One region of the Faunimonas sp. B44 genome, then DNA from elsewhere that is predicted to be linked to it. Evidence: predicted binding sites of a transcription regulator. Region 1 holds the regulator's gene; each other region holds the start of a gene.

Region 1 (4,086 bases):
CGGCCGGCCGGGTGCTCGCGGCGGATATCGCGGCGGCGCGGACGCAGCCGCCGTTCCCGGCCTCGGCGATGGACGGCTACGCCGTGCGCGCCGCCGATGTCGCCGTCGGAACGCCGCTTCGGGTGATCGGCGAATCGCGCGCCGGCCGGCGCTTCGAGGGAAACCTGGGTCCGCACCAGACGGTGCGCATCTACACCGGAGCGCCCGTTCCGCCGGGAGCCGACGCCATCCTGATCCAGGAAGACGCTGATCCTTCCGGAGACGGCGGCATCGTTCCGCGCGACACCGTCTCGCCCGGCCAGTTCGTCCGCCCCGCCGGGCTCGACTTCGCGGAAGGCGAGGTCCTCCTCCGCGCCGGCCGCCGCCTCGATCCCCGTGCCGTGGCGCTCTGCGCGGCGATGAGCCGGGCGGGCGTCCCGGTGCGGCGGCGGCCGCGGGTGGCGATCCTCTCGACGGGCGACGAGCTCGTCCCGCCGGACGCGGAGCCCGGGCCGGATCAGATTGTTTCCTCTAACAATTTCGGCTTGGCCGCACTGGTCCGGGAGGCCGGCGGCGAGGCGCTCGACCTCGGCATCGCGGCCGACGACCTCGACGCCATCGGACACGCCGCCGGACTCGCCGTCGACGCCGACATCCTGGTCGTCACCGGCGGCGCCTCGGTCGGCGACCACGACCTCGTGCAGCCGGCGCTCGTCGCCCGCGGCATGACCCTCGACTTCTGGAAGATCGCCATGCGGCCCGGCAAGCCGCTCATGGTCGGCAGCCTCGCCGGCATGCGCGTGCTCGGCCTGCCCGGCAACCCGGTCTCCACCATGGTCTGCGCCGAGATCTTCCTGCGCCCGCTCCTGAAGGCGATGCTCGGGCAGCCGCCGCAGGCGCCGGCGGAGGCCGCGATCCTCGGCGCCACCATGAAGGCGAACGACCGCCGCCAGGACTATGTCCGCGCGCGGCTGGAGCCAAGCGGCGGCCGGCTCGTCGCGGTGCCGTTCCCGCGCCAGGATTCCTCCATGCTGGCGACGCTCGCCGCCGCCGACGCGCTGATCGTCCGCCCGCCCTTCGCGCCGGCGGCCGCGGCGGGCGACGCGGTCGCCATCCTCCGCCTCGACCGCTGACGGCGGACTTGCGGAACAGGGCATGAACGACTAGTCTCCGTTCGTGATTTGTACGCGGGCCGCCCGCATCCCACGCCCAGGGGACACCGATGCTCACGAGAAAGCAGCTCGAGCTTCTGCTCTTCATCAACGAGCGCCTGAAGGAGAGCGGCGTCCCGCCCTCCTTCGACGAGATGAAGGACGCCCTCGACCTGAAGTCCAAGTCGGGCATCCACCGCCTCATCACCGCGCTCGAGGAGCGCGGCTTCATCCGCCGCCTGCCGAACCGCGCCCGCGCGCTCGAAGTCCTCAAGCTGCCCGAGGCGGTGCAGGCGGGGGCGGCGCGCCAGCGCGGCTTCCGGCCGAGCGTGATCGAGGGCCGGCTCGGCCGGGCGCCCGACGCCTCCGCCGCGCCGCCGCAGCCGCGGAGCGACGAGCCGCAGGGCGATGCGATCGGCATCCCGGTCATGGGCCGGATCGCGGCCGGCGTGCCGATCTCGGCCATCCAGAACCATACGAGCACGATCAGCCTGCCGCCCGACATGCTCGCCGGCGGCGAGCATTTCGCGCTCGAGGTGCGCGGCGATTCCATGATCGAGGCCGGCATCCACGACGGCGACGTGGTGGTGATCCGCAGGCAGGACACGGCGAATTCCGGCGACATCGTCGTCGCCCTCATCGACGACGAGGAGGCGACGCTGAAGCGGCTGCGCAAGAAGGGCGCCTCGATCGCGCTGGAGGCCGCCAACCCGGCGTACGAGACGCGCATCTTCGGCCCCGACCGCGTCCAGATCCAGGGCCGCCTCGCCGCCCTCCTCCGCCGGTATTGACGAGCGGGCAGGCTGCCGTTCCGGGAGAAGCGCTCCGGACATGGTCGCGTTCATGCGGGACCGGCGTCACCTGAACCGAGCGGTTCCGGGGCGGGTCGCGCTGCGATCGACTTGACCGTATGAGTGAACGGGAGGGTATTCACCGGGATCGACGGGCGGCCATGAGATCGTTCTTGATGCGGCGCGTCAGGAGAGGCGCGGCAGCGCGGGGGCGCTTCGGGACTTGCGCGCGCGCCGTCGTGTTCGCGGCGGCTGCACTGACTGCCAGCGTCGGGCACGCCGATCTCAGATACGAACTCATCGACTTGCCAGGGCTCCGCGCGCTGATGGTGTCTGGGCCCATCGATGCTTCCGACGATCTGGGCGTTTTTGCAGCAGAGGTGCGCCGCCGCGACCCCGAGGTCATCGTCTTCAACTCCCCCGGCGGCAGCGTGATGAAGGCGATGGAGCTTGGGCGGATGATACGGGTGTTCCGGCTGAACACCGTGCAGCCGAGGGCAGCGGACTGCGCGTCAGCCTGCGCCCTCGCCTTCCTTGGTGGTGTGAACCGGGCCGCCGAGCCCGGGGCTATCGGTGTCCACAAGTCGTCATTCAGCCATGGCGCCAGGCTCTCCGCCGCCGATGCCGTCTCATCCGTGCAGCAGCTTACCGCCGAAGTGATCGCGTACATCATCGAGATGGGCGCGGATCCGAGCCTGCTTCAGCTCTCACTCCGCTACGAAGCAAACGACATCCGATACCTCTCCATGAGCGAGATGCAGCAATATGGAATCGTATCGGGAGGTGCGCCTGGCTTCGCTGCGCGTCCGCCGAGATCGGACGATCCGGGTGCCGGGGGGCGGGGCGAGGAGTTGCAAGGCCGCGCGCGTTCGGGCCGCGTACGGCACCCGAAAGGGTTCGCCGAGGTGAAGGTCCGCCCGGACGACAAGGCTGCGGCGCGCGTTCAACTCGCCAACCACACGCCGATCAAGATCGTTGCCGACCAGAATCGATGGTACGAAGTCGATGCCAGCGGCGTTACCGGCTTCATGCATCATACCTGGGTCTTCGTGGATCAGTACGAGCAGGGTCCATTCGACTCGCGCTATATCCAGGTGAAGAGCTTCGACAACATTGCCCAGCTTCGGGACTATGCACGGCAGTCGCCATTCCCGTTGGCGGGGTACCTGGCGACGAACGGCTGGTATGCCGCGACTTTGGCGCAGCGGTTCGCGGCCGACAAGGCGGCTGCCATCCTGCGGGACCTCAAATCGGCCAGGCAGGTGCCACCCGATTCCATCATCACCTATGGAAACACCTACGTCCGAAAGGTCTGCTGCGACTAGCTGGTCGCGTGCTCGCGATTTGCATCCAGGTGGGGCACTCCACGCTCGAACGGCGCCATCGTTAGGCGCGCCTTCCCCGCTTCGCATTCTTCAACGCAGCGGATAGCACCTCGGGATCGTCGATGGCGTCCATTTCGACCACCACGCTCAGAACGTCGTTCATCCGCGTCTGCCATCGCGGTCCTGTCGCCTTGAAGGCGTCCACGATCCGTGGGTCAACGCGGATCTGCACGCGCTGCTTCAAGGGCTTGCTCTGCTGCGGGCCGCGCTGACCGGGCCGGCGCGCGGGGAGGATCCCGGCCAGGTCGGCGGGCAGCACCTCGCAGGCCGGCCGCATTGCGCGGAATGTCCTCAGTCTTGAACTCGCGGACTTCACCGCTCTCGTTCGTCAGTGGTTTGCTGCTCATACCGATGGCTCTCCTTCGCGTTCGCCTTGCGGAAGTTAATCACCCGGATGCCGCCCACGATCGGTGTGAAGCACAAGACATGTAGCCGACCGCCGAGGAAGCCCAGTGCCACGAATCAGCGCTCGCGGTAGTCACGACGGTCATCCGCGAAAGCCAGCTCAGTTCATATCAAAGGGTCAAACACCGATGAGGTTGAAGGTGTGCTCCCACGCAAACGGCATCCCGTTCCTGGAGATGCTGTATCAGCGGCACCACTGCTCGCCCGCGTCGCATACGCTTGGCCGTTTAGCGTCGGCGAAAATTGCGAAATCCTGTGGATCGCACGCCTGAGTTGATCTTGAGCGTATTTCCGAAGAGAATGGTCTTAGGGGGCACTGGATCAGAGATGATGTTAGCGGAGGGCCTGATGATGGACGAATTCCGGGACAAGTTA
Region 2 (4,086 bases), on a different contig from region 1:
GCGCTGACGAGCGGCATGGTCCGCGAGGAACGCCGGCAGATCGGGATGCGCGCCTCGCTCATCGCGTTCGGGATCCTCGTGCTCTTCGCACTTGCCGGCACCGCCATCCTGGGGCTCTTCGGCATCACCATCCACGCCTTCCGGACGGCGGGTGGCCTGCTCCTGTTCTACATCGCCTTCGAGATGATCTTCGAGAAGCGGCAGGAGCGCCACGAACGAAGCGCCGAGCGGGCGGTCACGATCGACGAGATGCGGAACCTCTCGGTATTCCCGCTCGCCATTCCGCTCATCGCCGGGCCGGGCGCGATCTCCGCCACCATCCTGCTCGGCGGCACCTTCGCGGAGCCGCTCCGCCGCGGCGCCCTGATCGGGATCATCGCCGTCAACATCGCGCTGGTCTATGCCGTCTTCCTGGTCGCGGAGCGGGTCGACCGGGTGCTCGGCGCCACGGGCCGGATCGTGCTGACGCGGCTCCTCGGGATCATCCTCGCCGCGCTCGCCGTGCAGTTCGTCGCCGACGGCATGCTGTCGCTCGCCCGCGCAGCACACTGAGGCGGAGACGCCGCGCGGGGCGCGGGACGCCGTCAGCGCGCCTTCAACCGCGATCCTTCACAAGCAGCAGCCAGTCGCGGCCGGAACCGGCCCAGTCCTCTTTCACCATCGGCCTTGCGGCGACCTCCCGATACCCGCATCGCCCGTAGAGCCTGCGCGCGGCAGCGTTGGCGTCGGCGACTACAAGGCTGAGCCCCCTGGCGGCGGTGTCCGCGGCGAACTCGTCCGCAAGGCGCAGGAGACGCGTTCCGAGGCCACGGCCGCGGAATTCCGGCATCGTGGCGAGCACGTTCACGTACCAGGTTGCCGGCGCGAGGTCCTCCAGCTGCTGGAGCGGCACGAACATGGCCGGCATCTCCGACCAGTCGACCGGTTCCGGCACGTCCGGCAGGCGGTAGCCGATAAGGGTCGCGGCCACCGTCCCGCCGACGTCCGCCACCGTTGCGTTGCGGTAGGAGAAGCTGCCGGCATCCCGCAGCGCCCGGCGGCGGCCGATCTCCCAGGGGTCCTCGCCGGGTTCCGCCATGTGCCCCCAGAGGTAGAGCGGCAGGCCCTCGCCCGCAAAATTCACGAGAGCGGCGAGCGCGGCCGCGTCATCGGGCGCCGCCGCCCTGAACGTTGACCCGGATCCGCTCATGACGCCTGCTCCTCGCCCGGTGCAGCAGTGCGGCCGAACCGCCTCCCCAAATCAGAACGGAATTTCGTCGTCCATTTCGTCGCGGAAGGAGCCCCGGGAGCCGGCCGAGGGCGCGTTCCGGTCGAGCGGCGCGGAGCTGCCGAAATCGGCGCCCCGGCCCGACCGGTCCTCCGCCTCGCCGCCGCCGGCGCGGCCGTCCAGCATCGTCAGCTGGCTGTTGAAGCCCTGCAGCACGACTTCCGTGCTGTAGCGGTCCTGCCCGGACTGGTCCTGCCACTTCCGGGTCTGCAGCTGGCCCTCGAGATAGACCTTCGAGCCCTTGCGCAGATATTGCTCGGCGATCCGGCACAGCCCCTCGTTGAAGATGACGACGCGGTGCCACTCCGTCTTCTCGCGCTGCTCGCCCGTCGCACGGTCGCGCCAGCTCTCCGAGGTCGCTATCCGCAAATTGGCGATCGGCCGGCCGTCCTGCGTGCGCCGGATCTCGGGGTCGGCACCGAGATTGCCGATCAGGATCACCTTGTTCACACTTCCGGCCATGGTCCTCTCCACCCGTTCCGGGCCCGGGCCCGCGCTCAACGCTTTTCCTCCAACCGGGCCGCATCTGCAAATGCGGGCTTGCCCGAGCCGATGCGTTCACTGTATGTTCGCTCGCATCCGCTCGTCAATCGGGAATTGCCGCCACCCCTGACGAGCCGTTCGGATCCCCGGGAGCATGCCCATGGAACAACGTCTCAGCCTCGTCACCCTCGGCGTCGCCGATCTCGCCCGATCGCTCCTCTTCTACGAGGCGCTCGGATGGCGACGGGCGAACAGCCATGCCGAAGTGGCCTTCTTCCAGCTGAACGGCCTGGTGCTGGCGCTCTGGTCGCGGGAGGCGCTGGCGGCCGACGCGCGCCTCGCGCCGGCAGGCGAAGGCTTCAGCGGCGTCGCGCTCGCCTACAATGCGCGGGAGCGGGCGGAGGTGGATACCGTCATGGCCGACGCCGAGGCCGCCGGCGCGCGGATCCTGAAGCCGCCGGAAGCGACCGAATGGGGCGGCTATTCGGGCTATTTCGCCGATCCCGACGACCATCTCTGGGAAGTTGCGCACAACCCGGAATGGAGGATCGCGGATGACGGCGGCATCGCGCTGCCGTACTAGGCGCCATGCGGCCGACGGCCTTTTGCGGCGGCAGCCGGTACACTAGATAGGGCCGGCGGGCCGAGATGCCGCGCCGCACCAACCCTCATCCGGAACGGTCATGACGGATCCGCTGAAGACGATCGCCATCCGCGGCGCCCGCGAGCACAATCTCAAGAACGTCGACCTCGACCTGCCGCGCGACAGCCTGATCGTGATGACCGGCCTTTCCGGCTCGGGCAAGTCGTCGCTCGCCTTCGACACGATCTACGCGGAGGGGCAGCGCCGCTACGTGGAATCGCTCTCCGCCTATGCCCGCCAGTTCCTCGAGATGATGCAGAAGCCGGACGTCGACCAGATCGACGGCCTCTCGCCGGCGATCTCGATCGAGCAGAAGACGACGTCGAGGAACCCGCGCTCAACGGTCGGCACGGTCACCGAGATCTACGACTACATGCGGCTGCTCTTCGCGCGGATCGGCGTGCCGCATTCCCCGGCGACGGGCCTGCCGATCGAGAGCCAGACCGTCAGCGAGATGGTCGACCGGGTCCTTGCACTGCCGGAAGGCACCCGGCTCTATCTCCTCGCCCCGGTCGTGCGCGGCCGCAAAGGCGAGTACCGCAAGGACATCGCCGAGTTCATGAAGAAGGGTTTCCAGCGCGCCCGGATAGACGGCGTGTTCCACGACCTCGCCGACGCGCCCGCCCTCGACAAGAAGCTGAAGCACGACATCGACATCGTCGTGGACCGCGTCGTGGTGCGTCCCGATCTCGGCGCGCGGCTGGCGGATTCGCTGGAAACCGCGCTCGGGCTCGCCGACGGGATTGCCATCGCGGAGTTCGCCGACGAGAGCGACGAGCGCGGCGAGCCGCGCCGGCTGCTCTTCTCCGAGAAGTTCGCCTGCCCGGTTTCCGGCTTCACGATCGCCGAGATCGAGCCGCGGCTCTTCTCCTTCAACAATCCGTTCGGGGCGTGCCCCGAATGCGGCGGGCTCGGCACGCAGCAGGGCATCGACCCGGACCTGGTCGTCCCCGACCCGGACATGACGCTGCGCGCCGGCGCGGTCCTGCCCTGGGCGAAGTCGTCCTCGCCCTACTATCTCCAGACGCTCGAGGCGCTCGGCCGCCATTTCGGGTTCAAGGTGAGCGACCGCTGGTCGGACCTGCCGGAGACGGCCCGCCGCGCCGTGCTCTACGGCACGAAGGAGAAGGTCACGTTCACCTATGACGACGGGCTGCGCTCCTACCAGACGCACAAGACCTTCGAGGGCGTCATCCCGAATCTCGAGCGGCGCTGGAAGGAGACGGATTCGGCCTGGGTGCGGGAGGAGATCGACCGCTTCATGTCGGCCGCGCCCTGCCCGTCCTGCGGCGGCAACCGGCTGAAGCCCGAAGCGCTGGCGGTGAAGGTCGCGGGGCTGCACATCGGGCAGGTCTCGGACATGTCGATCCGCGCCGCGCGCGCCTGGTTCGGCGAGCTGCCGGGCCGGCTCACCGACAAGCAGCGCGAGATCGCGACGCGGATTCTCAAGGAGATCCGCGAGCGTCTCGCGTTCCTCGATGATGTCGGGCTCGATTACCTGACGCTGTCGCGCGCATCGGGCACGCTGTCGGGTGGCGAAAGCCAGCGCATCCGCCTCGCCTCCCAGATCGGCTCCGGGCTCACCGGCGTCCTCTACGTGCTCGACGAGCCCTCGATCGGGCTCCACCAGCGCGACAATGCGCGCCTGCTCGACACACTGAAGCACCTGCGCGACCTCGGCAACACCGTGATC
Region 3 (4,086 bases), on a different contig from region 1:
CTACTACGTGCTGCTGTTCGATCGCGTCGTGGACCAGGCGTTCGCGACCATCGGGCTTGGCCCCGAATACGTCCGTGCGCGCGCGTTGTCCTATTTCACGGTCGAGCTGCACGTCTGCTATCTGCGCGAGCTCACCGCGCATGCGCCGGTGATCGGGACCGCCCAGCTCCTCGGCCATGACGACAAGCGCATGCGGCTCTACCTTGAGCTGACCCACGCTGAGGAGGGCTGGGTCGCCGCGTCGGCCGAGGAGCTCTTCCTCCACGTCGACCTCACGAGCCGACGGGCCGCGCCCTTTCCCGCCGATATCCGAGCTCGCCTGACGGCGATGCAGGCAGCGCACGCGGCGCTTCACTGGCCGGAGCGCGCTGGCCGGCCGATCCGCCTCGAACCCTGAGACGCGTTCCGCGCGGGCGTCCAGCCGCGACCAGGCGCGGAGCCTCAGCCTTACCGGATGGCCCAGGCGCCCACCAGCGGGCCCTCGGGGCCGGCTACCGGATCGGCTTCCGGCAGGGCGAGCTTCGCAATGGCGTGCTCGGCTTCCGGGATCGGGATGTCACCGGGACGGACGATCGCCCCGCTCTGCCCGGGAGGATAGGCTCCGACCACCGCGAAATCCGGGCTCGCAGCAGACAGCCGCCGGTGACCTGTTCCGGCCGGCAGCACGAGAACGTCGCCTGCCGTGAAATCCAGGGCGACGCCGGTTTCCCCTCCCAGGCCGATTTCCGCCGAGCCGGCGACGCAGCCGAGCACCTCGTGTCCGCTCACGTGGAAGTGCCAATAGTCGTAGAGGCCGTTCAGCCACCCGTTCCCCCAGCCGTTCCGGTGGAAGAGCGCCTGGCAAGCGCTCGGGCTCCGCAGGTCGGGAGCGAGCCCGCCGCGATAGCGGACGGCCGGAAGGGCACTGTTGGGAATCTCGCCCCACGGAGCGAGCCGGATCAGGTCTGCCGGCGATAGCCGTTCGCATTCCATTGCGTCCATGATGTCCCGAGCTCTCCGCGAGCATCCTTGCGTCAGAACGGCGCTTCCGCGGCTGTCGTTCCTCCCGCTCGTTTGCTCCGGCAGACGCTCCAAAGCAGCCGCGGCAAATTTTTTTCATGATTCGTGAACTGCAGGACGGAACTGAGCGCTTTGCCGGCTCTTATCCATGCAAATCGCATGGTGTCACGGCTAATGGCCGGGGCGCGGCGGTTTCACGGCTCGGATGTACCTGAGCGACACTGAGCAACAGAAAACAACTGCGGGAGATTGACATGACGAGCAGACTCCTGGCGGGCACCGCGATCGCCTGCCTCCTGGCCACCGGCGCGCTGGCGGCCGAGCCGGCCCATTCCGACTCCTCCTTCCAGATGGCGCAGGCCACCACGCCCCCGGCGGGCAGCGACACGGGCGGAGCGGCGACGATGCCTCCGGCCGGCGGAGCCGACACCTCCGCGCCGAGCGGCGACGCGGCGACCACCCCGCCGGCCGGCGGAGCCGATACGTCCGCGACCGGCGGCGCGAGCACGGCCGGCGGCGCGACCGACACCACAACGACCGACACGACGACGGGCGGCGCGACCGACACGACCACCACGACCGGCGGAATGGGCGGCGCGACCGACACGACCACGACCGACGCTGCGGGCGGCGCCAGCGACCCGGCCACCACCACCACCGGCGCGGCCGGCGGCGCGGCCGACACCACCACCACGACCGGCGGCATGGGTGGCGCGACCGACACGACGACCACCACGACCACCACGACGGATTCCCCGGCGACCGGCACCGACATGGCGACCTCGACGGGCGGCACCACGCCCATCGACAGCGCGTGGGTCACCGAGCAGGCCGAGAACCAGTGGCGCGCCAGCGACTATATGGGCAAGGACGTCTACAATCGCGAGGACGAGGACATCGGCGAAGTGACCGACCTCATCCTCGACGAGGAAGGCGGCATTTCGGCCATCGTCGTCGGCGTCGGCGGCTTCCTCGGCATCGGGCAGAAGAACGTCGCGATCGCCTACGACGCGGTCGAAATCCAGCGCGACGAGCAGCAGGAAGCCAAGCTCGTGGTGGACGGCAACAAGGACATGCTCGAGAACGCTCCGGAGTTCATCGACAAGGAGCAGCAGCGGCGTGAGGCCGACGCTGCCACCGGCGGCGCCGGCATGACCGGCGGCGGCATGACGGGCGGCGGCATGGGTTCGCCCAATCCGGCCGCTCCGGCGGGCGCAAACCCGCAATAATCGAGACGAAAGACTCCTCCCTTCGACCACTAGGGCCCGCAGAGATGCGGGCCCTTTTTCTTAGGCCGCGGCATTCGCCGCCGCACCTTCATTGCGTGCAGCCGACGCCGCCGCCATATGGGCGATCGGATGGCCGCGGACCGGCGCCCCTCGCAAGGTGCATCCCGTTGCCCTATTGTTCCGAAAAGGCGATTCGAAGCTCCATGTCCGAACCGGCCCGACGTTCCGATCCGACCCGGTCCGACTTGGCTCCTGCGCAAGGCGGGATTGCCGCGCGCGCGCTGGCCGCCCGCGGCACTCCCTATCTCGCCGGTCTCAATCCGGAGCAGCGCGAGGCCGTGGAGCAAACCGACGGGCCGCTGCTTGTCCTGGCCGGCGCAGGCACCGGCAAGACGCGGGTGCTCACGACGCGGATCGCCCACATCCTCTCGTCAAACCGCGCCTTCCCGTCCCAGATCCTCGCCGTCACCTTCACCAACAAGGCCGCCCGCGAGATGAAGACGCGGATCGCCGGCCTGATCGGTGAGGGCATGGCCGAGGGCATGCCCTGGCTGGGGACGTTCCATTCGATCGGCGTACGGATCCTGCGCCGCCACGCGGAACTCGTCGAGCTCCGCTCCGACTTCACCATTCTCGACACCGACGATCAGATCCGCCTCCTGAAGCAGATCCTCCAGGCCGCGAACATCGACGAGAAGCGCTGGCCGGCGCGCCAGCTCGCCACCGCGATCGACGGCTGGAAGAATCGCGGCCTTTCGCCCGAGAAGGTGCCGGACGGCGAGGCCTACGCCTACGCGAACGGCAAGGCGCGCGAACTCTATTCCGAGTACCAGAAGCGGCTGAAGACGCTGAATGCGGCCGATTTCGGCGACCTCCTGACCGAGTGCCTCCGCCTGTTCCGCGAGCGCCCGGACGTGCTCGCCGAATTCCAGCGGCGTTTCCGCTATCTGCTGGTCGACGAGTACCAGGACACGAACGTCGCCCAGTATCTCTGGCTGCGGCTCCTCGCGCAGGGCAACCGCAACATCTGCTGCGTCGGCGACGACGACCAGTCCATCTACGGCTGGCGCGGCGCGGAGGTGGACAACATCCTCCGCTTCGAGCGCGACTTCCCCGGCGCCAAGGTGATCCGGCTCGAACGGAACTACCGCTCCACGGGCCACATCCTCGCCGCCGCTTCGGGGCTGATCGCGCACAACGAGGAGCGGCTCGGCAAGACGCTCTTCACCGACACCGCCGATCCCGGCGAGAAGGTTGCCGTCACGTCGGCGTGGGACTCCTCGGAGGAAGCGCGCGCGATCGGGGAGGACATCGAGCGGCTGCAGCGGCAGGGGCATTCGCTCGACGAGATGGCGATCCTCGTGCGCGCCTCGTTCCAGATGCGCGAGTTCGAGGACCGCTTCGTCACGCTCGGCCTCAACTACCGCGTCATCGGCGGACCGCGCTTCTTCGAGCGGCTCGAGATCCGCGACGCGCTAGCCTATCTCCGCGCCACCGTGAACCCGGCCGACGACCTCGCCTTCGAGCGGATCGTCAATACGCCGAAGCGCGGGCTAGGCGCCGCCACCCTTCAGCTCATCCACGCCTATGCCAGGCGCCGCGGCATACCGCTGATGGCGGCGGCGGCCGAGCTCGTGCTGACCGAGGAGCTGAAGCCGAAGGCGCGGCAGGCGATCGGCGACCTGCTGCGCAGCTTCGAACGCTGGGCGTCGCTCATCCCGCACACGCCGCACACCGATCTCGCCGAAACCGTCCTCGAGGAATCCGGCTACACCGAAATGTGGCAGCTCGACCGTTCCGCCGAAGCGCCCGGGCGGCTCGAGAACCTCAAGGAACTCGTCAACACGTTGGGCGAGTA

The links. Region 1 encodes LexA, which represses DNA repair genes until DNA is damaged. Its sites were predicted from a motif close to TGTTCNNNNTGTGTTCNG; they were not measured.
Region 2: the regulator LexA is predicted to act here: its motif matches at 1,823-1,840, upstream of ACUN0C_RS05175 (single-stranded DNA-binding protein).
Region 3: the regulator LexA is predicted to act here: its motif matches at 2,394-2,411, upstream of ACUN0C_RS10060 (ATP-dependent helicase).

Annotation. Positions count from the first base shown of each region.
Region 1 is NZ_JBQYEX010000018.1:4,935-9,020, reverse strand. It holds gene ACUN0C_RS18230 (molybdopterin molybdotransferase MoeA) at 1-1,112, shown strand, start outside; gene lexA (transcriptional repressor LexA) at 1,202-1,921, shown strand; gene ACUN0C_RS18220 (SH3 domain-containing protein) at 2,095-3,246, shown strand; gene ACUN0C_RS18215 (BrnA antitoxin family protein) at 3,308-3,583, opposite strand; gene ACUN0C_RS18210 (type I restriction endonuclease) at 4,060-4,086, shown strand, end outside.
Region 2 is NZ_JBQYEX010000002.1:409,342-413,427, forward strand. It holds gene ACUN0C_RS05165 (MarC family protein) at 1-552, shown strand, start outside; gene ACUN0C_RS05170 (GNAT family N-acetyltransferase) at 596-1,189, opposite strand; gene ACUN0C_RS05175 (single-stranded DNA-binding protein) at 1,241-1,729, opposite strand; gene ACUN0C_RS05180 (VOC family protein) at 1,911-2,333, shown strand; gene uvrA (excinuclease ABC subunit UvrA) at 2,434-4,086, shown strand, end outside.
Region 3 is NZ_JBQYEX010000004.1:245,880-249,965, forward strand. It holds gene ACUN0C_RS10045 (thioesterase family protein) at 1-397, shown strand, start outside; gene ACUN0C_RS10050 (hypothetical protein) at 448-981, opposite strand; gene ACUN0C_RS10055 (PRC-barrel domain-containing protein) at 1,254-2,228, shown strand; gene ACUN0C_RS10060 (ATP-dependent helicase) at 2,432-4,086, shown strand, end outside.